3 regions of the Pseudoalteromonas sp. 78C3 genome follow, and region 3 is predicted to be linked to each of the others. Evidence: predicted binding sites of a transcription regulator. Region 3 holds the regulator's gene; each other region holds the start of a gene.
The links. Region 3 encodes FliA, which starts transcription of late flagellar genes. Its sites were predicted from a motif close to CTAAAGNTNNNNNNNNNNNNGCCGATA; they were not measured.

Region 1: a site for FliA is predicted at 1,947-1,973, ahead of CXF76_RS05820 (DUF4402 domain-containing protein). Genes of this name have one in related genera too.
Region 2: a site for FliA is predicted at 1,744-1,770, ahead of CXF76_RS03450 (DUF5610 domain-containing protein). Genes of this name have one in related genera too.

What each region holds. Positions count from the first base shown of each region.
Region 1 is NZ_PJAV01000124.1:3,856-11,366, forward strand. It holds gene CXF76_RS05810 (SPOR domain-containing protein) at 304-987, shown strand; gene CXF76_RS05815 (SPOR domain-containing protein) at 1,359-1,913, shown strand; gene CXF76_RS05820 (DUF4402 domain-containing protein) at 2,029-2,631, shown strand; gene CXF76_RS05825 (DUF4402 domain-containing protein) at 2,635-3,117, shown strand; gene CXF76_RS05830 (fimbrial biogenesis chaperone) at 3,127-3,957, shown strand; gene CXF76_RS05835 (hypothetical protein) at 3,944-6,889, shown strand; gene CXF76_RS05840 (SPOR domain-containing protein) at 6,900-7,511, shown strand, end outside.
Region 2 is NZ_PJAV01000108.1:1,141-8,651, forward strand. It holds gene murI (glutamate racemase) at 1-509, opposite strand, end outside; gene CXF76_RS03450 (DUF5610 domain-containing protein) at 575-1,714, opposite strand; gene trmA (tRNA (uridine(54)-C5)-methyltransferase TrmA) at 1,877-2,974, shown strand; gene CXF76_RS03460 (thiol:disulfide interchange protein DsbA/DsbL) at 3,041-3,679, opposite strand; gene CXF76_RS03465 (thiol:disulfide interchange protein DsbA/DsbL) at 3,696-4,319, opposite strand; gene CXF76_RS03470 (serine/threonine protein kinase) at 4,354-5,328, opposite strand; gene ccoG (cytochrome c oxidase accessory protein CcoG) at 5,415-6,845, opposite strand; gene CXF76_RS03480 (hypothetical protein) at 7,134-7,493, shown strand; gene CXF76_RS03485 (hypothetical protein) at 7,493-7,511, shown strand, end outside.
Region 3 is NZ_PJAV01000128.1:17,297-24,807, reverse strand. It holds gene CXF76_RS06735 (chemotaxis protein CheA) at 1-1,235, opposite strand, end outside; gene CXF76_RS06730 (protein phosphatase CheZ) at 1,251-2,024, opposite strand; gene cheY (chemotaxis response regulator CheY) at 2,042-2,425, opposite strand; gene CXF76_RS06720 (RNA polymerase sigma factor FliA) at 2,466-3,176, opposite strand; gene CXF76_RS06715 (MinD/ParA family ATP-binding protein) at 3,203-4,063, opposite strand; gene flhF (flagellar biosynthesis protein FlhF) at 4,056-5,537, opposite strand; gene flhA (flagellar biosynthesis protein FlhA) at 5,559-7,511, opposite strand, start outside.

The DNA of each region.
Region 1 (7,511 bases), on a different contig from region 3:
TTTTTTTATGAGTTTTATCAGGATCAAAATTAGAAAAGGAATAGCTCTAAAATAAAAGTTTTTAAGTCATTACAGACATATTGTTATTTATGTTGTAAAGTTTGTGTTAATTGGCATTGAATTTGTATTAAATAATGCTCTCAAGGAAGGGATGGAGTATGCAACGTTGTGTTTTACGAAACACTGACAAGCATGCGAAGAGCTAGTTTTATGGCTCACAGCTTAAATAAAGTTAAACGCTTTCTTGTGAGAATGTTTAACTGAAATGTAGTGTAAAAACACTGCTTTCAGGACAACTAATACATGTTTATATATAAAAAAAATAACATTGGGCTTTTACTTAGCTTGCTAATGCTTTTATTTGGTACAGCATGCAGCGTCTCGCCTGAAATAAAAACCATTGATGAACAACCTCAAAGTAACTCGCCTGACTACGTATCAATTACAGCCCTTGAACTTGCTCAGCTAAAAGATGCCGCAATGCAGTGGCAACAAGCTCGTGAAGGCATAGAGCGAATTTTAAGATTAGAAAAAGAAATAACTTACCTCGTAAATCATATTGATATTATAAACAGCAAAGCTATTGCGCAGTCTAATCAAGGGTACAGCAGCAAGTCTGTACGCTCACCACGAAACACACGCAATGTTAAGTCACGCCAACAAGCTAAACAAAACTACAGTGATAAAAAACAAACTGTAAAATTAAATACACCTAAACATGTATTTGCTTTGCAAGTAGCTTCGGTTGACTCCGAGCAAGGTGTGGCTAAAGCATGGCAAGAGCTAAATGCTAAAGCAGCGCCGTTGTTTAGAGACAAAATATTGACTAACGTAGAAACCGCCAAAATAAACGACAAAATGTTTTACAGGCTGAAACTTGGCTCTTACCAAAACTTTAAAAATGCAAAAGCAGACTGTGACGTATTCAAACTGTACAAACTCGATTGCATAGTAAGTAACTACACTGATAAGCCAGTAAAGCTTTAGCGCACAGCATGTAATATCAATCTACAATAATACCTAATCAATTTGAAGGATTAGACCTGACGCTAACTTCGCTAATAATTTTTGATATACGACGGCATGTATGCCGGAGTTAGAGCAATGCAGCAACAATTAGTGATACCAACTAAATGATGAAATTTTGCCTTGTTATCGATATGGCTTTTCTTACCTCAAAATAGACTACTTAATTAAAAAGTTGCTATAAAGTGGCGCAAAATTTGCTTTGATTTATTATCTTGGTTAGTAGAGTGCATTTTGCAATGCGGTATTTTAAGTCTTGTCATTTAATATCAGTTTTATTCTTATCTTTTTATTTATATGGATGTAGCAGCGCAACTGTAAATAACGAGAGCGTGCAGCATTCTTTAATTACTGATAAACAAGTAAAAGAGTATGTTTCGCAGTGGCACTTACAGCAAGAAAGCATTGGTCGTTTAACTGCTATGGAAGATGATTTACAGCTGTTAATTATGGCGTTATCGTCTCGAAGTGAATTAACTGAAAACCCTCCTTTACTCATGCAAAATAAAACCGATATCACCTATGGTAATCAGCCTTCACAGAATTTGGAACCGACGGCACTAAATAACACTCCCGAAGTAAAAACACCAAACTTACAAAATTCAGAACTCACCTTAACAGATGAAACTAAAATTGGAGCACAGCTTGGTTGGTATTTAAAGCCAGAGCTTGTTAAAGCAAGAGTCGAAAGGCTTAAGCAATTATACCCCAGTGCATTTACTCAATTTAATTTTACTATGTTTGAACGTAAAAATAATAATATGACTTTGTATGGATTACGTGTAGGTCCATTTAAAAACGATGCTCAAGTAAGTGCGTTTTGTTATTTAGCTAATCAGCTTGATCAAGCATGTAATATTGCTGCTTTTGTCGGAAAGCCAATATAATTAATAAATTAGGCCTTTTAAACTTATATAGTATTAAAGTATTTGTACTAATAGTCGATACTAACTATAGTTGGGCAAATATTTGATAAAGCCCATTTTCTTATAAGGATTTAGCATGAAGTTTTATTTATCTGCATTAGCTGTAGCCACCGTGGTCAGCTCGTTTAGCACTTATGCTGCTACAGAGTCATTTGAAGCGAAAGTAACGGTACAAAATGCTGTAGTACTCACAAAAGATAACGATTTAAATTTTGGTACTATTCGTGCTATTTCAGATCCTACAGGCAATCTGCAAGCTACGCTTACAATTAATCCTGATCCTGATGCAACTAATGTTACCTCGCAAGACGACGCTGCTGGTAATGTGGCAACTATATCAATAATTGAAGGTGGTGAAGCGGGTGCTTTTAGTGTGTCAGATGTAGTACCAAATTCTATTTTAACCATTAGCGACCCAGTAAATACTTTAGTACAACCTTTAGCTGGTCAAGGGTTGAATGAACCTGATTTTACTGTAGGTACTTGGACTTACTTTATAACGAGCGGTACTAATGCTGGTGGATTATATACAAGTGCTACGCCCAACCTACAGGCTGGTGTTGATGGCGCTGTATCATTTAATATAGGCGCGACTCTTTCTACTTCATCAAACGCATCAAGTGTGGATTACCCTGATGGTGAGTATTCTGGTAGCTTTAATATTGAAGTGTCATATTAATTAGTGTTTAAACAAACAATGCGCTTTTTGTATGTTTCTGCTTGGCTTTCGTTAATGTTTAGCGAGCAAGCCTATAGCGCAAGCATACAACAAGAAGCGCTTAATTTTGGCACTTTAGTTATCCCTCAAAATAATACCTTAAGCTCTATAACCATTAGCCATGAAGGTGAAACAACCACATTTGGTAATATTTACGTATTAACTGAGGGTAATCCCGCAGAACTTTTATTTACCGATTTACCTCCCCTTACTCAAATATCGTTTAACAAAACGAGTGACTCTACATTGCAAAGTGAAGCACTAGGAGCTAATAGTGCCAAGTTTTCGGTTGTATTAGTAGATTTACCAAGAACGCAAACTAGCGATGAGTTTGGAGAGCTTTTACTCAAAGTAGGTGGCCGTTTAATAACGACAGGGACTAGCCAAAGTTACTTAGATGGTAGTTTTATTACTGACACCCAATTAGAAATTACGATTGATTACTAAAGGAAAAACATGCTTTATAAAGTTGTAGTGCTGCTCGCACTGAGTGTATGTATTTTAGGAAAAAATGCATACGCAAATTTACTTATCTCTCCAACCCGTATTAGTTTTGATGAACGCCAACGAACCGCTAAAGTTACAGTAATTAATACAGGTGATGAATATCAAACATATCGTGTTTTATGGAGTGAGAAGCAAGCGCAACCTAGCGGTGGCTACATACAGTTGGCAGAGGCTACAAGCGAAAGTTTAAGTTCAATGGCACGTTTGTCACCAAAACAAATGCGTTTAGCACCTGGTGAAAAACAAACAGTAAAAATAGCAATACGTAAACCTAAAGGCCTAGCTTCTGGTGAGTACCGCTCTCATCTTCTATTTCAAGCATTGCCTGGTGAAAATACTAATAAAACAAGCTCAATAAAAGTTAATATGATTATGAGCTACAGCATTCCTATTTTGTTACGTAAAGACATGAAACAGCCAGAAGTTGCCATAGAGCAAGCTCAACTAGTGCTAAATGAAAGCAATCAACGTCCTCAGTTTTTATTGAATATAAAACGAGAAGGTAAGTTTAGTAGCTACGGTAAATTAAGTGCTTACTTTGTTGATAGCAATAACGAGCAAGTTAAAATTGCAGAAATTGGTAATTTAAGTATTTATCCAGAAGTGGATAATGCGTTTGTAACCCTTAGTTTATTTAGTGACAAAAATTTAGATAAAACAGGAAAAGTCATTTTTAAATATGAAGGCAGTCAAGAATATAAAGACCTTACATTTGCACAATACACTCTGCCTTTAACTTCACAATCACTTAATGTTTTAACAGTGAATGACGCTAAATAATTTATTGTATGCACTATTACTAAGCATAAGTAGTTTGCTTAGTAATAGTGTAATCGCTAATCCTAATTCTTCCGTAGGGGATGCTTTAACAACACTACGCGCAATTGAACTAAAGCTAACTAAGCCCGTTGAAGTAATTGATTATAAAAACAAAGAAAATCAGCAACAGCGAATCGCCACAGGCGAGTTATTAATACTTTCGCTTTATTTAAACTCATACTACTTAGGTGAAGTTGCAGCAATTAAAAGCGAGCAAAGTGTACAAGTTAGTTTAAGCGACTTATTTGACATTCTACAATTTGCAATGAATGTTGATGCTAGCAATCGAATTGCTCAAGGTGTTGGAGCAAATCAACAACCTCTTTTTCTAAATGCAGCGGTTACACCCGCTGTATTTACTAGTCCTACACAGAGCTACTTATTAGCAAAAAATCAAATTACCATTGAAGATGATATTTATGTAGATATTCAAAGTTTACATAATGCTTTAAATCTAGAGTTTAATATTGATTACCCAGATTTAGAATTACTTATAAGCTCAGAGAGCCCCTTACCGGTTGAACAACAAAGATACAGACAGTCGCGCAACCTTAAATCACCTAACAAAAGATCGCCACCTACGCTGCCATGGAAAGCTAGCCCATATAAAGCGCTATCTTCTCCGGTTGCCGACTTACAACTAAATTTTACCGCGAGCGATGATAGGCATTCTACGAACTATTCACTTTTAGGCACTCAAGACTTTGCGTATTTATCTGCAGAGTATTTTTTGTCTGGACGAAGTACTGACTTACTTACCAACTCTAGGTTAACGTTTACAAAGCAAAACTTAGACAAAGAAATAAAAAACGGCTTCATGCCTACTGAAATATCTTTTGGTGATGTTATCGCCACGCAAGTTGGTAATAGCTACAGTAGTCAGTATGCCCGAGGTGTTAAAGTTTCTAATAATGTAACCAATAGAAAAATAGTCAATAATCAAATTAACTTAAGCGGTGCTATACAGCCAGGTTGGGATGTAGAGCTGTATCGTAATGAAATATTAATAGACCAGCAGCTTAGCCTCGCAGATGGGCGTTATATTTTTGATAATATAAACCTATTATTTGGAGCTAATAATTTTGAGCTTATTTTTTATGGGCCTCAAGGTCAAGTTGAGCGTAAAAGTGATTATTACTTTGTGGACGGAAATCAACTTAAGCAGGGACAAGGTAACTATGAATTGTCGGTTACTGAACAAGGCAAGCAGTTACTAAATAACAATGTTTCAAGCTCGCAGGGGCAGGGGTGGCAAATTGCGGGTAGATATGAGCAAGGGCTTACAGATAATATATCTGTATACACTGCTACATCAGGTCAAAAAAATACAGATGACGATCTACTTAAGTATGCATTTGGTACCAACATAAGCTTATTTGACCGATTATTATTAAATGCGAATGTTGAAAAAAATAATAACAATGAACAAGAATTTGAATTTACAGCCCGAACTCAAATTGCCGAACAATCACTACTTTTTAGCGCTACAAATCGTACCGACGAACAGCAGCAAGATTTTAACAGCTACCAAATAAATTTAGCTGGTGGGCTAATGAATAATACCTATGGACGCCTTTCTTATCAAAATAACGTCCTATATGACGATAGTGATATTAGAGGGCGTTTTAAACAAGTACGCAACCAGTTCAACTACTCATATTCAGGATTTGCACTAAGTAACCAATTGCTGTGGCAACAAGACGATAGCTCTAAGAGTACTTTTGGAACAACACGTTTTCAAAAGCGCTTTGGGAGAACCTACACAAGGTTTGGTATAGATTATAGTATATCGCCAGTAAGTGAGCTTGTTAGTTACGAGGCTGAGTTTAGCCGCAACTTGGGCCGAGATTTACAAGCGGAACTTACTTTAACTGATTCACTTCGTAATAATATTCAATCGGCCGAATTAGGGCTCAATTGGCAAAGCGACAAGTTTAGTTTAACGAGTAACTTAAACTACAACAGTAACGATGATTGGCGGCTCGGTATTTATAGCCGTTTTAGCTTAGGTTTTGATGTTGAACACAATACATATTTTGTCTCTAAGCGCAGCTTAACTAACACGGGTAGTTTAATGTTACGCGTATTCTTAGATCAAAATAATAACGGTATTATGGATGATGATGAGCACGGCGTTGCCGGCGTAAAAGTAAAAGGCGTTCACAATTATCGTCAAGCAATTACAGACGAACATGGCGTTGCGCTATTAACTTCAATGCCAGCAAATCGTACAACAGATATAATACTTGATAGAAATAGTTTTGAAGATCCGTTTTTAATACCAGCTAACGAGGGTTTTTCTATTACCCCAAGGGCTGGTTTTGTAGAGTATATGGACTTCGCATTAAATAATGCAAGTGAAGTGGAGGGAGTTGTTTATCAACAAAAAGGTGATACAACACAGATCCAACCCTTTGCAAATATAGCGCTGTTGAATGAGAAAGGGGATCAAGTTGCACAAACTCAAGCAGCATATGATGGCTATTATTTATTTACAGACCTTAAACCGGGGCAGTATAAAGCAGTAATTGATGATGAATATAAACAACGCAAGCAGCTAAAAAACACTCAAAATATAACAGTTAATTTATCGCCTCAAGGAGATGTAGTAATGGGCGTTGATTTAACGTTAAAGGCGCTCAGTGCAACAACTGGAAGCATTGCCAATGCAGGAAGTTTTAGTTCGTTAAATATCTTAAAAATTTATTACCGTTTAATAGCACCACGAATAGAGCAGCAAGAAGCTTTTTATATGCATGATAAAGCTAAAAATAAATTTATTTTAGCCTTAGCGTACGCAACAAACAGTTCGCCAGAGCTTATTTCTGTATGCGACTCAGTAAAAGCGCAAGGATTAAAGTGTGTTGTTGAAACACATAAAATACTCCATTAAAGGAATTAGGATGAAAAGAGTTCAATGTATATTTTTAATCAGTGCAATGTTGCTAAGTTATGGTTGTGCAAATAATAAAGCAATTGATGGAAGTGCTACTCAGACCAACGTAACTGACGAAAAAAGCTACGTAAAAATAACAAAGCAAGAACTTGAAACTTTAAAAATAAGCTCCCAGCAGTGGCAAAATATGAAGCCAGAACTTGCGCGTTTATTACTTATTGAAGAAGACTTAAGCTTACTAATATCGCAACTCAATACAATTGCAAAAGAAAATGAGCAGAAAAACGCACCAGTAATAAAAGCAGAAATCGTTCATACCAACAAAATTAATCGCTCCAATTTACAATTAAAAAAACCAGTTGATCCTAAATTTGCTTTACAAGTGCTTTCAATAACGCAAAAAGAACAACTCTCTTTAGCTTTTAGGCAACTACAAAAAAAGCTTCCTAGCTTACTAGGCGATAACTTTGTGATGAATGTTGAAACAATAAATGTAAAAGGAGTTATGTATAACCGTTTAAAGCTAGGCGCATACATAGACAAAAAAAACGCTATGGCTGACTGTCAAAAATTAAAGAGCCAAAATATAAATTGTTTAGTTAGCTATTACGTAGATCAG
Region 2 (7,511 bases), on a different contig from region 3:
TCAAGCACTTGATGCAACTTGTTTGTATCCAAAGACTCTGTAAAAAAGTATTGCTCAGCTAAAGTTACTAACTCCACACTGCTATATAGATTAACGGTTACATTACGTGCATGCTCAGTAATTAATGTTTTAGTGTATGAACTGGCGACCGTTGCCGGTGTGGCTAATAAGCCAATATGATTTGAACGTGTTAACTCTGCCGCAGGCTTTATTGCTGGCACAACACCGACTATAGGAATATCTGTCATTTGGCGAACAGCACTAAGTGCAGATGTAGAAGCGGTATTACACGCTATTACAATTAAATCAACATTAAGCGTATTAGCTTTGATGAAATGAATAAGTGAGCATAATCGGTTAATGATTGTTTTTTGGGATTGAGCACCATAAGGTAGTAATGCATTATCCATAAAATAACTGTACTGAGCATTGGGGATACTTTGCTTTATATGCTCAAGTACAGTAGTTCCACCAATACCTGAATCAAAGACCATTATATGCGCTGACAAACTACCGTTCCCACTTTACTTTAAGAACGGCAGTTTGCCATGAGGTATTTATAAAAGAAAGTAGTTTAACTTTGCGTGGTTTCTAAATCAGCAAGCTCGTCGGCTGCCGAATTTAACTGATTAAGGTTTTCGAACATAGACTTTGTGTAATCCACTAACTTATCTATTTGCTCCTGATCTTGATTTAACCATTGGAGAATGCCAGCTAGCTGATTTTGTAATCCAAGCTCACCCGCTTTTTCAAAAGCATTTTTAAGGTCATCATTAAAAGGAGCTAAACCCTCCGCTACTTGTTTTTCTGGTGCTGGTCTATATTCTTCATAGCTTTTAACTGTTGCTATTGTTTTTGTTTGGCGTAAATCCATAGAAAAAGCCACCAGCTGATCGCTGTCTAAACTCAGCTCTTGCGCTTGTTCAAATGCTTCATCTAAATCACCACCAAAAAAGGTTTTACTTAAATCTTGTAAGTCTTCCATCATTGCATTAATAGCTTCTTGCTCTTGCTCATTTAAGTCACCATTAACCGACATCGAAAATGATACCTGTCGAGATTGCGATGATGAGCTTGCAAACGACTCGCTATTACTGTTTTGCTGATAGCCACTTGCCGACTGAGATTCAAATGCATCTGCAAAGCTAATACTTACCTCGTCACCCTCTGCGGTGGTAAATTTATACTCTGCATTACTCGTCATACTGACATATTGAGCCTGGCTTATATTTACGCTGGCAGGTTGTGGGTTAAATAACGACTCTTCAAACTTATCGAGCCCATTGTAAATTCCCTCTTTGGACTTATTAATCCCCTCTTCCATGTCATCATTAAATACACCTGTACCTTTGAGTTCATCAACAGCGTCGTCAATCCCTATTTGGACTCCTTTGCGCGCGTCGCCTAACATATCTTTGAGCTTTTCGTCATCAGCGCCATTAGCTTTTGCTTTATTAACAGCACTACTCACAAAATCGAGTACGTTTTTTACTATTTCATCAAAATCAAATAGTGGTTTATCTGCTTTTTTTTCTGCGATAGGCAATCCAAGCTGCTCAGCCATTTTATCGCCAAGCACCTTTGCGGCCAACTCTCGGCCTCGTTGTTGATAGCTATCTTGAGGAGACGTAATTGTAGGTTGCTGTATATCAGCTTTATTATTGAATTTATTGATGTTGTTGTTTGGCGTAAAGCCATAATTACCTATTTTCATGATTCGTCTCCTAAGCGTGCGTAGTTTATTATCGGCTATAACAATAAAAACTAAAGTACAATGTTCAATAAAACAGCATAAATGCTAGCCAAAACTAGACAAATACGCAGCGCTCCCTACAATAGCGCCGATAAACAGATCTTAGATAAGGTAGTAGCGTTAATGGCAGTTATTAAAATAGATACCACACAGTACCAAACGCAGTTAAGTGAAAAAGAGCAGCGTATTAGTGCACAGTTCCAACGTTTTGGTGTGGAGCAACTAGAAGTATTTAGCTCAGAGCCAACTAACTACCGCCAACGTGCTGAATTTAGAGTATGGCACGACGGTGACGATCTGTTTCACATTATGTTTGATCAACAAACAAAAGAAAAAATCCGTGTTGATACATTTGATCCAGCAGCGCCTCTAGTTGGTGAAATAATGCAGGTGATGATTGAGCATCTTAAGCCTTGTGAAATATTACGTCGTAAGTTATTTCAAATCGATTACCTATCCACGCTAAGCGGTGAAATTTTAGTAAGCTTGCTTTATCACAAACCACTTGATGATGAATGGTTAAGTGAAATTAAAGCGCTTAAAGAAAAACTAAGCAGTAAATACAAAATTGACTTTATCGGTCGTGCTCGCAAACAAAAAGAAGTGCTGGGTGATGACTTTGTAACTGAGCGTTTAACAGTTAATGGTCAAGAGCTTATTTATCAACAAGTAGAAAATAGCTTTACTCAGCCTAATGCAAAAGTAAATATTAATATGCTGGAGTGGGCGCAAGATTTATGTAAACCACTTAAAAATGATTTATTAGAACTGTATTGCGGTAACGGTAACTTTTCAATTGCGTTAGCGGGCTGTTTTAATAAAGTATTAGCAACAGAAATATCAAAATCATCTGTTCATTCTGCTCAATACAATATTGCTAAAAATAACGTAGAGAACTTAGATATTATTCGTATGTCTAGTGAAGAGTTTACTCAAGCAATGAATGGCGAGCGTACTTTCTCTCGTTTAGACGGTATTGACCTTAAAAGCTATGACTGCCAAACCATATTAGTTGATCCACCGCGCGCGGGCATGGATGAATTAACGTGTGACTTAGTGGCTAACTACGAAAGCATAATTTATATATCGTGTAATCCTGAAACCCTTGAGCGTGACCTTGATCACCTAACACGTACGCACAACGTTAAGCGCTTTGCTATATTTGATCAGTTCCCATATACACATCACATTGAGTCGGGTGTTTTCTTGCAGCGCAAATAAATACACTCAGTAAACGTTACCCATAAAAAAAGCTCCTTGTAGGAGCTTTTTTAGTTTTAGCTAAACTTACTTGTTAGCTAAGTAATTAATCAGTTTGCTAATATCTTCTGGTTCAGTAATACCCGACTCACGACCTAGGTTTAATTTATACTTACCATTTACAATAAATGTAGGTACGCCACGTAGTGCGCCTTTTTCTTTAAAGTAGTCTTGATCGCGTTTCATTTTAGAGCTCAGCGTACGTACCGAGAAGCTTTTAAACAGCTTATCAAACTTATCGCCATCAACGCCCTGCGCTACAAATATATCTTTTACATCTGCAAGCTCATTAAAACTAGCGCGCTTTGTATGAATATGATTAAAGATTGCAGAGACAATTTTATCTTTTTGCGGAAGCACTTCTGCAGTAGCGAGTGCTTGGCTCATCATCTGTTGGTTTTCTGGGTCGCGTACACCTACAAAATCAACATGGCTCTTTTTAAATTTAACGTTTTTATCAAGCTTAGGCTTAAACTCACCAATTAGTGCTTCCATGTTATTACATGCAGGGCAGTAAAATGAGAAAAACTCTTTAATTTCTGGCTTTTTAGTTGCGCGCTCAGAAACAACGTCGTAATGCACGCCTTCTTCATACGTTGCTGCAAAGCTTGTTGCCGCCATAGGAAGTAGTACTGCAAGCAAACCTGCTTTAACTAATTTAATCATTATTATGCTCCGAAATTTATAGTGCTAATAAAAACGCTACTAACTCATCAAGTTCTTTTTGATTTTTGATGGTGTTGAGGTTTATTTTATATTTATCGTTAACAATAAAAGTAGGTACACCTGTAAGTGCGCCTAATTTTGAATATTTATTTTGTTTGTTTTGCATTGCTTGCTCAGCCGAAATAACTGGCATGCTTGCAATTTCTTGATCAAACGTTGCGCTATCAATACCGTTTACTTCAAGTAATTTTTTAACGTCTTTCATTTCAGTTAAAGGAGCACGCTGAACATGAATACTTTTAAAAATTTGATCGCTAATACTCTGCGCCTGACCATGCTGCTTAGCAATTAAGTAGGCAAAGCTTAAATTACTTTGTGCTTGTGGCGACACGCCACCTAAAAAGTTCACGTGGTTTTTAATAAACTCCGCGCCTTCTGGCAAGCCTTGTTCAATTGCTTTTGCTACTGGTTCAAACTTAAAACAATGTGGGCAGTAAAATGAGAAAAACTCGGTTACTTGTGGTGATGTACTTTTGTCTACATCAATAACAGTGTATTGATTATCAACTTCAAACTGTGCAGCAAGTGCTGCAAATGGTAAACATAAAAGTAATAAACTCAGTTTTAATTTTTTAAGCATTTGTATCTCGTTGTACTTGTCTTTAAATAAAATATTACGGCAATAACTTTAACGGTGCTTCTTGCAGTGCTGCAAGTTGCTCCTTCAGTGCTAAAATTTGTTGCTCCCAGTATTTGTCATCAGCAAACCATGTAAAGTTCCGCACAAAGGCAGGATCGCTCCATCGTTTAGCTACCCATCCCATATAATGGATAATACGCATCGCTCGCAGCGGTTCAATTAATTTGAGTTGAGAGTGATCAAAATCACAAAACTCTTCATACGCACTCACAAGGGTGTCTAACTGTAACAGTTGCGTCGCTCTATCGCCACTGAGCATCATCCATAAATCTTGGATTGCAGGACCTTGGCGGCTGTCATCTAAATCAACAAACATGAGCGCATCACCTGCCCACAAAATATTACCAACGTGGCAGTCACCATGTAAGCGAATACTTTGCACATCTTTATACTGTTTTTGCGCCTGCTCTATCACTAAATCTAAAATAGTATAAAAGGCAGTATTTATTCCCATAGGCACTAAGTTACTTTTTTGAAGATGAACTTTGGCTGTATGTAAATACTCCTCGCAAGTAACTGTTGGCCTATAAGTAAAAGGCTTTGTTTTAGCTACTTGGTGCATACGGCCAATTAAACGCCCCATTACATCAAGCTGATCTAAGTTATCAACCTCAAATAAACGCCCGCCTACACTTGGAAACAACACAAACAAATAACCTTCGTGTTCAAACAAGCTTTGCCCATTATATAAAATAGGGGCAACAACAGGCACTTCCGCTTCTGCCAGTTCAAATGCAAAGTCATGCTCTTCTTGAATTTGCTCTTTACTCCAGCGCTCTGGGCGATAAAACTTCACTACGTAACGCAGGCCATCATCGGCTTTAAATTGGTACACTCTGTTTTCATAGCTATTGAGTGCCAACAAACCAGATTCAGCGTACACACCTACGCTTTCTATTGCATCGAGTATTAGGTCAGGTGTTAAGTCAATGAAACTAAATTTACTCATACTCTTCTTATATAAAATAAAAAGCGGGTTATATACCCGCTTTTGTTAATTGCTATATCAACTTACCTATTTAAGGTAGGTTGTGATTATCGCGCTTTAAAAAAGTTACTCGACTGCGATATTGTCTCATCCGGCTCATCTACCGGTGAAAGCACAAAGTTAAACTCTGTCATCGACACCTTCAAATCATAAGGGTCCATTACAAGCGACAATGGCACATTATGAGATTGCCCTGCCTGCACAGTAAATGACTGCTTACCAATATACTTAAAGTTATCTAACCCTTGCACTTTAATATTAAAGGTTTGCTCGTACTGCGCTTTATTAATTACCTTTAATGTATAGGTGTTCTCTACTAAACCATCAAAATCGACACGATATAATTGATTTCGATCACGAATGATATCAAAGTCCATTGTTTTACGCAGCGCTATATTAGCTACAAGTGCTCCCGTAAGCACAACAAGTATGACCGTGTAACCAATGATTTTAGCTCGTAGTGGATTCGTTTTATTTTCTGGGGTTTCGAGGTTTCGCTCTGTCGTATATGAAATAAGCCCACGCGGGTATTCCATTTTATCCATTACGCCATCACACGCATCAATACATGCACCACAGTTAATACACTCAGCTTGTAACCCATTTCTAATATCAATACCTGTTGGGCACACTTGAACACACAAGTTACAGTCTATACAGTCGCCTAGCTCTAAATCTTCATGATCTACTTTACGTGAACGAGGACCACGGCTTTCACCACGGCTTTCGTCGTACGTTACAGTGTATGTATCTTTATCAAACATAGCTGATTGAAAACGAGAGTAAGGGCAAATGTGTAAACACATAATTTCTCGCATCCAACCGGCATTACCATAGGTACACGCAGCAAAGAAAATAATACTGACTAGTGCATAACCACCCACGTTAAACGTTACAAAATCAGGAAGTAACTCTCTGATTGGCGTAAAGTAACCCACAAAAGAAATAGCGGTATATAACGAAAACAATACCCAACTAGTATGCTTTGCCGTTTTACGCCAAAACTTATCAAAATTCATGGGTCTTTGATCGAGTTTTTTACGCTGATTAGCTGTGCCTTCAAGCTTTTCTTCAAACCAAATAAAAATAAAGGTCCAAACAGTTTGCGGACATGTGTAGCCACACCACACCCGTCCATAGAAGGTGGTCACTAAAAACAGCGCAAATGCTGCCAGCATAAAAATAAACGCTAATATGGTAAAATCTTGAGGCCATAGCGTTAAACCAAAAATATTGTATTTTTGACCAATTAGATCAAACAGTACTGCTTGCTGGCCGTTAAAATTAATCCAAGGAAGTAACATAAACGCAAGTAGGCCTAAAAAGCCAATGCGCTGCCTAAGTAATTGATGTAGGCCTTTTACGGCACGCACATAAATACGATTTCGGGGATTGAACCTATCATCTTGACGGCTTAAATCCGGTTTTTGGATTTTCACCTCTACAGGGATATTCTTTACTTTAATTTGCTTGTCCATCGAAGTTCCTCAACGCCGCTTGGAAATAAAAATCCAGCAATACTCAAGTACTCTATACTTAAAGCTAGCAAGTTACTTGCTAGGCAGATTTACTTTAATAAATTGCCTTCTCGAATACTTTCAGATATTTCAGAAATATCTGACTGCTGTTAACCATTATAACAATGTTGGTTAAAATTACTGGCATAGATCGCTAATAATTTATTCATCCCAGTTACTTGCTTTTAAAATGCAGTTTATTACACTGCATGGTAATTCAACCCTACTTAGATCAAGGTTTACGTATCCATGAAAAAATTTATTATTTTGGTAGTTGTGATCCTTGCCTTTTTTACAATCGATCATCCGCTTATAAAAGAACCTCGCGAAAGGTTATTAGGTGAAGGCATTGGTTTTTTAAGTGATGCAAGTAAGGTTAACAGAAGCCCTGCTGCAAATATGGCTAAAAATAGAATCAGCACTCAACTTAAATTGTCTGAATCTGAGGGTGAGTACGTAGAAAAAACGTTTACAACAGATGACTCTGTTCAGTTATTTCACCTACGTTATTGTCGTGAACGTGACTTAAACCTTTATTTTTATGGCGATCGTTTAAATACGGTATGTAAAATAGTGACTGAAGCATTAGAGCAAAAGCGAGCAAAGTAGTGGATTTTTCAGGATTAA
Region 3 (7,511 bases):
ATTCGCGTTTGCATAACCGCGCCTTGAATATCAGCAGTCACTACATCTAAGTTAGAGATTGCTTTACCCATTGCTTCACTGTCTGAGTTAGTCGCTAAACTAACCAAACGATTTCGCACAAGTACTAACTCACCAACCATATTCATAATTTGGTCAAGTCGTTTTGTATCTACGCGAACTGTCGTCTCTGCTGCTGGTGGCGCTGATTTTTTAGGCGTTGCTGGCGCTGCTTTAGCAACCGGTTTTTCTACCGGTTTAGAAGCGGGTGCTTTTACAGGTTCTGGTTTTTTTACAGGCACACTCGCTTTTGCAGCTGGTTTAGCTGGGATATTGGGCTGTTTCACAGCTGGAGTGCTTTCTATTGATTTAGGTGCAGTGCCTTTACCATGAAGTTCATCAAGAAGCGCTTCAAATTCATCATCACTAATTTCATCATCTGATGAATTAGCAGTATTTGACGCTGGTTTAGCTGGTTCTACAGGTGCTTTAACTGCACTACTTTGCTCAGGTGCTTTACTCGCAACCTCACCAAAACTGCCAACTCCATGTAACTCGTCTAATAAGCTGTCAAATTCATCATCAGTAATATCACCATTAAAATCACTACTACTTGCTACTGGCTTTTCAACTGCAGGACCTTGTCCTTTACCGTGTAGTTCATCAAGTAAGTTTTCAAATTCATCTTCAGTGATTTCGTTTATTTCAGCATCACTAACCGAAGGAGTTCCGCTAAACATTTCATCAAATGCAAATGGATCTTCCTCATCAGCTATTGGCGTATCAACTACTTCATCAAGAGGTTGTTCAACGTCAGTTTCTGAAGCGACTCCGTTAAGCTCGGCTTCTGTTGGAGGTAGGCCCAAAATGTGGAGGGTTTGAAGTAACTCAGGATCTGCTGGTTCTGGCTTATCCCTATTTTGGATAGTCGCGAACATTTCATTAATGGTGTCGAGCGCTTGTAAAATAACATCCATTAACTCTGAATTGACCGTTCGCACGCCTTGACGTAGTAAATCAAATACGTTTTCAGCGCCGTGGCAAGCATCAACAAGTTCTGTCATAGCTAAAAAGCCTGCACCACCTTTTACAGTGTGAAAGCCTCTAAATATGGCATTTAGTAACTCGGTATCTTCTGGATTATTTTCCAGTTCAACTAACTGTTCAGATAAAAGCTCTAGGATTTCTCCTGCCTCTACAAGAAAGTCTTGTAAAATATCTTCATCGACTTCAAACATGCAGTTACTCTCCTCTTAGAAGCCCAAACTTGATAAAAGATCATCGACTTCATCTTGATCAGACACAACATCATTACGCGATTCTTTATCAATAATAGGGCCTTCAGGACCTGCTAAAGTTTGTGTGGCAACTGGTTCTTTTATTTTTTGTTGTTCTACTTTATTCGCTGTGTTGTCACTGTCATCTTGTTCAGCAAACGCTGTTAAAAGATGAAGTAAGCTTTCTTCTACTTCTCTAACAAGTTCTATAACACGGCGAATAACTTGACCTGTTAAGTCTTGATAGTCTTGAGCCATTAGTACATTTGTCATTAAGCTTTGAAGCTCATCCGTTTTATGATGAGAGTTATTCATAAACTTATCGATACTATGGCAAAGTTGTTTAAACTCACCAAGCTCAATCTCCCGGCTCATTAAACGATCCCATGTCGGTTTGATATGAGATATTTCATCTGCAAGTTGCTGAGCTATAGGTAAACTAGCCTCAACAGCATCCATTGTTTTATTAGCCGCATTTTCTGTCATTTCTATAACATAATTAAGCCGCTTTTTAGCATCTGGAATCGCATCTGTCGTTATGTTAGTTAAGCGAGTATCAAGCTCAAAGCTTTTAAGTGCTTCGTGCAGTTGACGAGTCAACTTCCCAACTTCAGCAAATAATTTAGACTGCTCTTGCGAAGCTGTCTCTAAAATCAACTGATTAGCTTTATCTTGCTCATCGTTTTCTAAATAAATGACGAGTTGACGAGCTTGTTCTAACGTTATTTGAGGCGCAGCTGGTGCTGACATAAGCCTCTCCCCCATCATTAGCCTAAGCGTTCAAATACTTTTTCTAATTTAGTTTTTAATGTTCCAGCCGTAAATGGCTTAACAATATAACCATTAACGCCAGCTTGTGCTGCAGCTATTATTTGTTCTTTTTTAGCCTCTGCCGTTACCATCAGTACAGGGATATGTTTTAACTTATCATCTGCACGAATTGCTCTTAAAAGGTCAATACCTTGCATTCCCGGCATATTCCAATCTGTAACCACAAAATCAAACACTTGATTTTGTAACATAGGCAAAGCTGTAGACCCGTCATCAGCTTCTTGAACGTTAGTGAAACCTAAGTCACGTAATAGGTTTTTTATAATTCGTCTCATCGTTGAAAAATCATCAACTACAAGAATTTTCATGTTTTTATCCAAAACATCCCCCAGTGAGGTATTAACCTTAGTTTACTTACTACTAGTTTATCCAGTCATTGATTTTAGCTTTAAGCTTAATCATCGCCTGACCATGTATCTGACTTACACGCGATTCGCTTACATCGAGTATATGTCCTATTTCTTTTAAATTCATTTCATCGTTATAGTATAAAGAAAGTACCATCGCATCACGCTCTGGTAATGACTTTATTGCATTTAGCAAAGACTCATTAAACCGATCATTTTTAACATTATTAAAAGGTTTGTCTAGCGCTAAATCTTGGCCTACGGGAGTAATAACATCCTCATCTACACCAAGGTCTTCTATGCCTAATACTTTACTGGTATTAACATCATTTAAAATATGATGGTACTCATTGAGTGAAATTTCAAGTTTTTCAGCAACTTCTGTATCTGTTGGTTCGCGATTCAGACTGCTTTCGAGCCCAGTAATTGCCTCTGCAACTTGTCGGCTTTTACGGTGTACTGAACGAGGAGCCCAATCACCACGGCGCATTTCATCAAGCATAGCCCCGCGAATACGAATACCGGCAAAGGTTTCAAAGCTTGCGCCTTTTGTTGCATCAAAGTTTTTTGAAGCTTCTATTAAACCTATCATTCCTGATTGAATTAAATCATCAAGCTGAACGCTAGGTGGTAATCGAGCAATTAGATGACATGCCACTTTTTTGACAAGTGATGCATGTTTCTCAACAATCACATTTAAGTTTTGTGTTGATTGATATCCCATAGCTCTATTCACCAATGTTGTCATAATTAGCCGTTTACTAGTTTCTCAATGAAAAACTCTAAATGCCCAGATGGTTGATTTGGTATTGGCCATTTAACTGCTTTTGTCGCCAGCGCTTTAAACGCGAGAGCGGCTGGCGAACTTGGAAAGAGCTCAACAATCACCTTTTGGCGACGTGTTGCTTTGCGCATATTTTCGTCATAAGGAACCGTTGCTACTAGCTCCATTGAAACATCTAAAAAGCGATCGGTAACTTTAGATAGTTTTGCAAATAATTCAGTGCCTTCACGCATACTGCGGACCATATTGGCAACAATTTTGAACTTATAAACACCGTGCTCGCGGCTTAATACTTTAATAAGTGCGTAAGCATCGGTTATTGATGTTGGTTCATCGCACACTACAACCATTACATCTTGTGCTGCTCGTGAGAAGCTTAGCACCATGTCTGAAATACCAGCGGCTGTATCTACAATTAAAATATCAAATTCGGTATTCAATTCGCTAAATGCACGAATTAGCCCGGCATGCTCAGATGGCGATAGTTCAACCATACTTTGCGAGCCCGATGTAGCGGGTACAATTTTAATACCAGCAGGGCCTTCAACTAAAATCTCGTCAAGCTCACATTCACCTGACAAAACGTGTGATAAATTGCGCTCTACACGTAAACCAAGCATCACATCACAGTTTGCTAAACCTAAGTCAGCATCCAGCACTAATACTCTATTACCTTGTTGCCCTAGTGCAATAGCGGTATTTAGAGAAACATTTGTTTTCCCTACCCCACCTTTACCACCGGTTACAGCGATAACTTTTACGCCGTTGTTATTGTTTTGACTCATTTTGCGCAGGCCGCTTGCTTGATCTAATACTGTGTTAATCATACATCCCTACTGTACTTGGCGCCACTGCTTGGTGCCTTGAATGTTGTGCTTTTGTTCTTTTTAAATATAATTGCTCAGCCTTTTTCACTAGTTTCTCAGCATTTGCAACACGAATATCTTCTGGCACTCGTTGACCGTTAGTAAGATACCCTATTGGGAGGCGATTTTGAATCGCAATACTAATAATCTCACCCAAACTTAATGATTCATCTAACTTAGTGAAAATACAACCACTTAACTGTACTTTTTTAAAGTGACGTACTGTTTCTTGTAATACATTAATTTGTGCCGTCGCGCTTAGTACTAAGTAGCTGCGAATATCCACACGTTGGTTACGCATTAACGTGTTTAACTGCTCAGTCAAACGTAAATCTCGCTGACTCATACCTGCTGTATCAATTAATACTAGACGTTTATTTCGTAAATGATATAAAACTTCAGCTAATTCATTAGCATCTTTAACTTGCTTTACACCACAACCAATAATACGGCCGTAAGTAGCAAGCTGTTCATAAGCACCAATTCTGTATGTATCAGTGGTTATTAAGGCCACTTTATCAGCGCCATATTTTTGTGCACCTAACGCTGCAAGCTTAGCAACTGTTGTTGTTTTACCAACACCTGTTGGACCCACTAACGCATATACACCACCTTGGCGAAGTATTTCATTATTGGTTGTTTGCATTTGATCTTCGACCATCGTTAACAACGCTTTCCAGCCTTGCTTACGAGATACATCATCAGGTACAAAACATGCCATTTGTTGCGCTACTTCTTTATCAATACCCATACCGACTAAGCGGTCAACCATGCAAGCGCGTGTTGGATCGCGACGCGCCATATCTTGCTGCATTAAGCCTGATACTTGATGCTCAAGTAATTGACGAATTGCGTTCATTTCTTCACGCATTGTTGTCATTTCTTCGCTTTCATTATTGGGTGTTTGTTGGCGAGCAGTTACTGGACTATCTAAATCATCAAAGTCGCTGTCTAAATCATCAAAACCTAAGCTATCCGCTTGAGTTTGTGGACGAACTGGCGCTGCATTTTCAGGAGCAAACATATTTTTAGTACGCTGTTCCATAGCTGGTTCTTGATAGTTATCGGTAGTATCAATACCTGATTGTGAAAACATTGATGCAAGTTCAGGGGAGCGAGGACGCGGTGATTGGCGCTCTAATAAAGCCTGTAGGCTGTCAGCCACTTTTGCTTGCGGCTCTGGTTTGGCACGCTGAGGCTCTGGTTTTACAAAATTATGCATGCTTTGCTGTGGTGCTTGAGCGCGCGGTTCTGCAGTACGTTGTGGTTGCGCTGCTACTTTAGGGGCTGCTTTGTCATAATCAACTGCCGCTACAATTTCTACACCGTTAGCCAGCTTCTTATTTGACATAATAACCGCATCAACACCTAACTCATCTTTAACTTCTTTAAGTGCTGTGCGCATATCTTTAGCAAAAAAACGTTTAATTTTCATGATTCAACCCCTGTTAAAATCTTATTGTTGGCCTACAGAGCTAACAATCTTGATCTGTCTTTCGTCTGGTACCTCTTGATAAGACATCACTCTCAATCCTGGAATGGTGTACTTAACAAAACGAGATAACACAGTGCGTAACATTCCTGACGTTAGCAATATAGAAGGTTCACCGGCCATTTCTTGATTTTGATGCGCTTGTGTCAATGACACTTGAAGTCGCTCTGCAAGTCCAGGCTCAATACCGGCACCTTCATCGCCTGCATTTTGTAATGACTGATGCAACATCTGTTCCAACTCAGGTGCCAAGGTTATGACAGGGATTTCTGATGACATACCAACCGCATCTTGAACAATTAACCTACGCAGAGAAATACGCACTGCAGCCGTTAATACATCAGGGTCTTGGCTACGCGGGCCATACTCAACAAGGGTTTGAACAATTGAGCGCATATCGCGAATAGCTACACCTTCATTCAATAAATTTTGCAGTACTTTTACAATTGCAGTTAATGGCAACACATCTGGTACTAGCCCTTCTACTAAGCGAGGGTGGCTTTTAGCGAGCATATCAAGCAGGTTTTGGACTTCTTCATGCCCTAGTAGCAACGCCGCGCTGTTAGTTAATAACTGGCTAATATGAGTGGCAACTACCGTGGCTGAATCTACAACGGTATAACCTAGTGATTGCGCTTCATCTTTTTGATCTGGCTTGATCCATACTGCATCAAGGCCAAACGCAGGATCTTTAGTTTCAACCCCTTTAATTGGGCCAAATACTTGCCCTGGGTTAATCGCTAGCTCGTCACCATGTTTAAGTTCGCTTTCACCGGTTGAAACACCCATTAGCGTTATTCTGTAAGCATTAGGGTCAAGCTCTAAATTATCGCGAATATGAACAGGTGGTACTAAAAAACCAAGTTCTTGAGAAAGCTTTTTACGTACACCTTTAATACGATTAAGTAGCTCACCACCTTGAGATTGATCTACCAAAGGAATTAATCTATAGCCTACTTCTAAGCCAATTACGTCAACCTGTTGAACATCATCCCAACCAAGTTCTTTTTGCTCTTGTTTATTGGCAATACCTGTTGCAGCACTTCCGCCACTGGCGGCTTCTTCGGCCTCTGCTGCAGCGGCTTTTAACTTAGTTTGCTGTGTGTAGTAAGCTAAATAACCCAGTAACGCACCTAAACTTAAAAAAGCAAAATGCGGCATACCAGGCACTAACCCCATGATGATCAAAATACCTGAAGCAATAAAGAGTGATTTTTCGTTACCTAGTTGTTTCTTAAATTGGTCACCCATATTGAGCGACTCATTTTGACGTGTTACAACAATCGCGGTACCAATTGAAAGCAGTAAAGAAGGGAGTTGAGCAACTAAGCCATCGCCAATGGTAAGTAATGTATATACTTCCATTGCGTTGCCAAAACTCAAATTATGCTGAATCATACCGACAAATAAACCACCAACAATATTTATGATTAATATAACAATACCTGCAATGGCATCGCCTTTTACAAATTTACTCGCACCATCCATTGAGCCGTAAAAATCGGCTTCGCGAGTTACTTCCTCGCGGCGGTCACGCGCTTGCTCTGCGCTGATAAAGCCTGCGTTTAAATCGGCGTCAATTGCCATTTGTTTACCCGGCATTGCATCAAGGGTGAAACGTGCAGATACCTCAGATATACGCCCAGCACCTTTAGTAATTACCACAAAGTTAATAATGATCAGGATTAAAAATACGACCAAACCAACAGCGTAGTTACCACCAATAACAACTGAGCCAAACGCTTCAATTACCTTGCCGGCAGAATCACCACCATTATGACCTTCAAGTAATACAACTCGAGTGCTGGCAACATTAAGCGCTAAGCGCATAATCGTAGCGATTAGTAATACAGAGGGGAATATACCAAACTCAACCGGCTTCATCGTGTAAACAGTCACGAGTAAAACCACTAATGC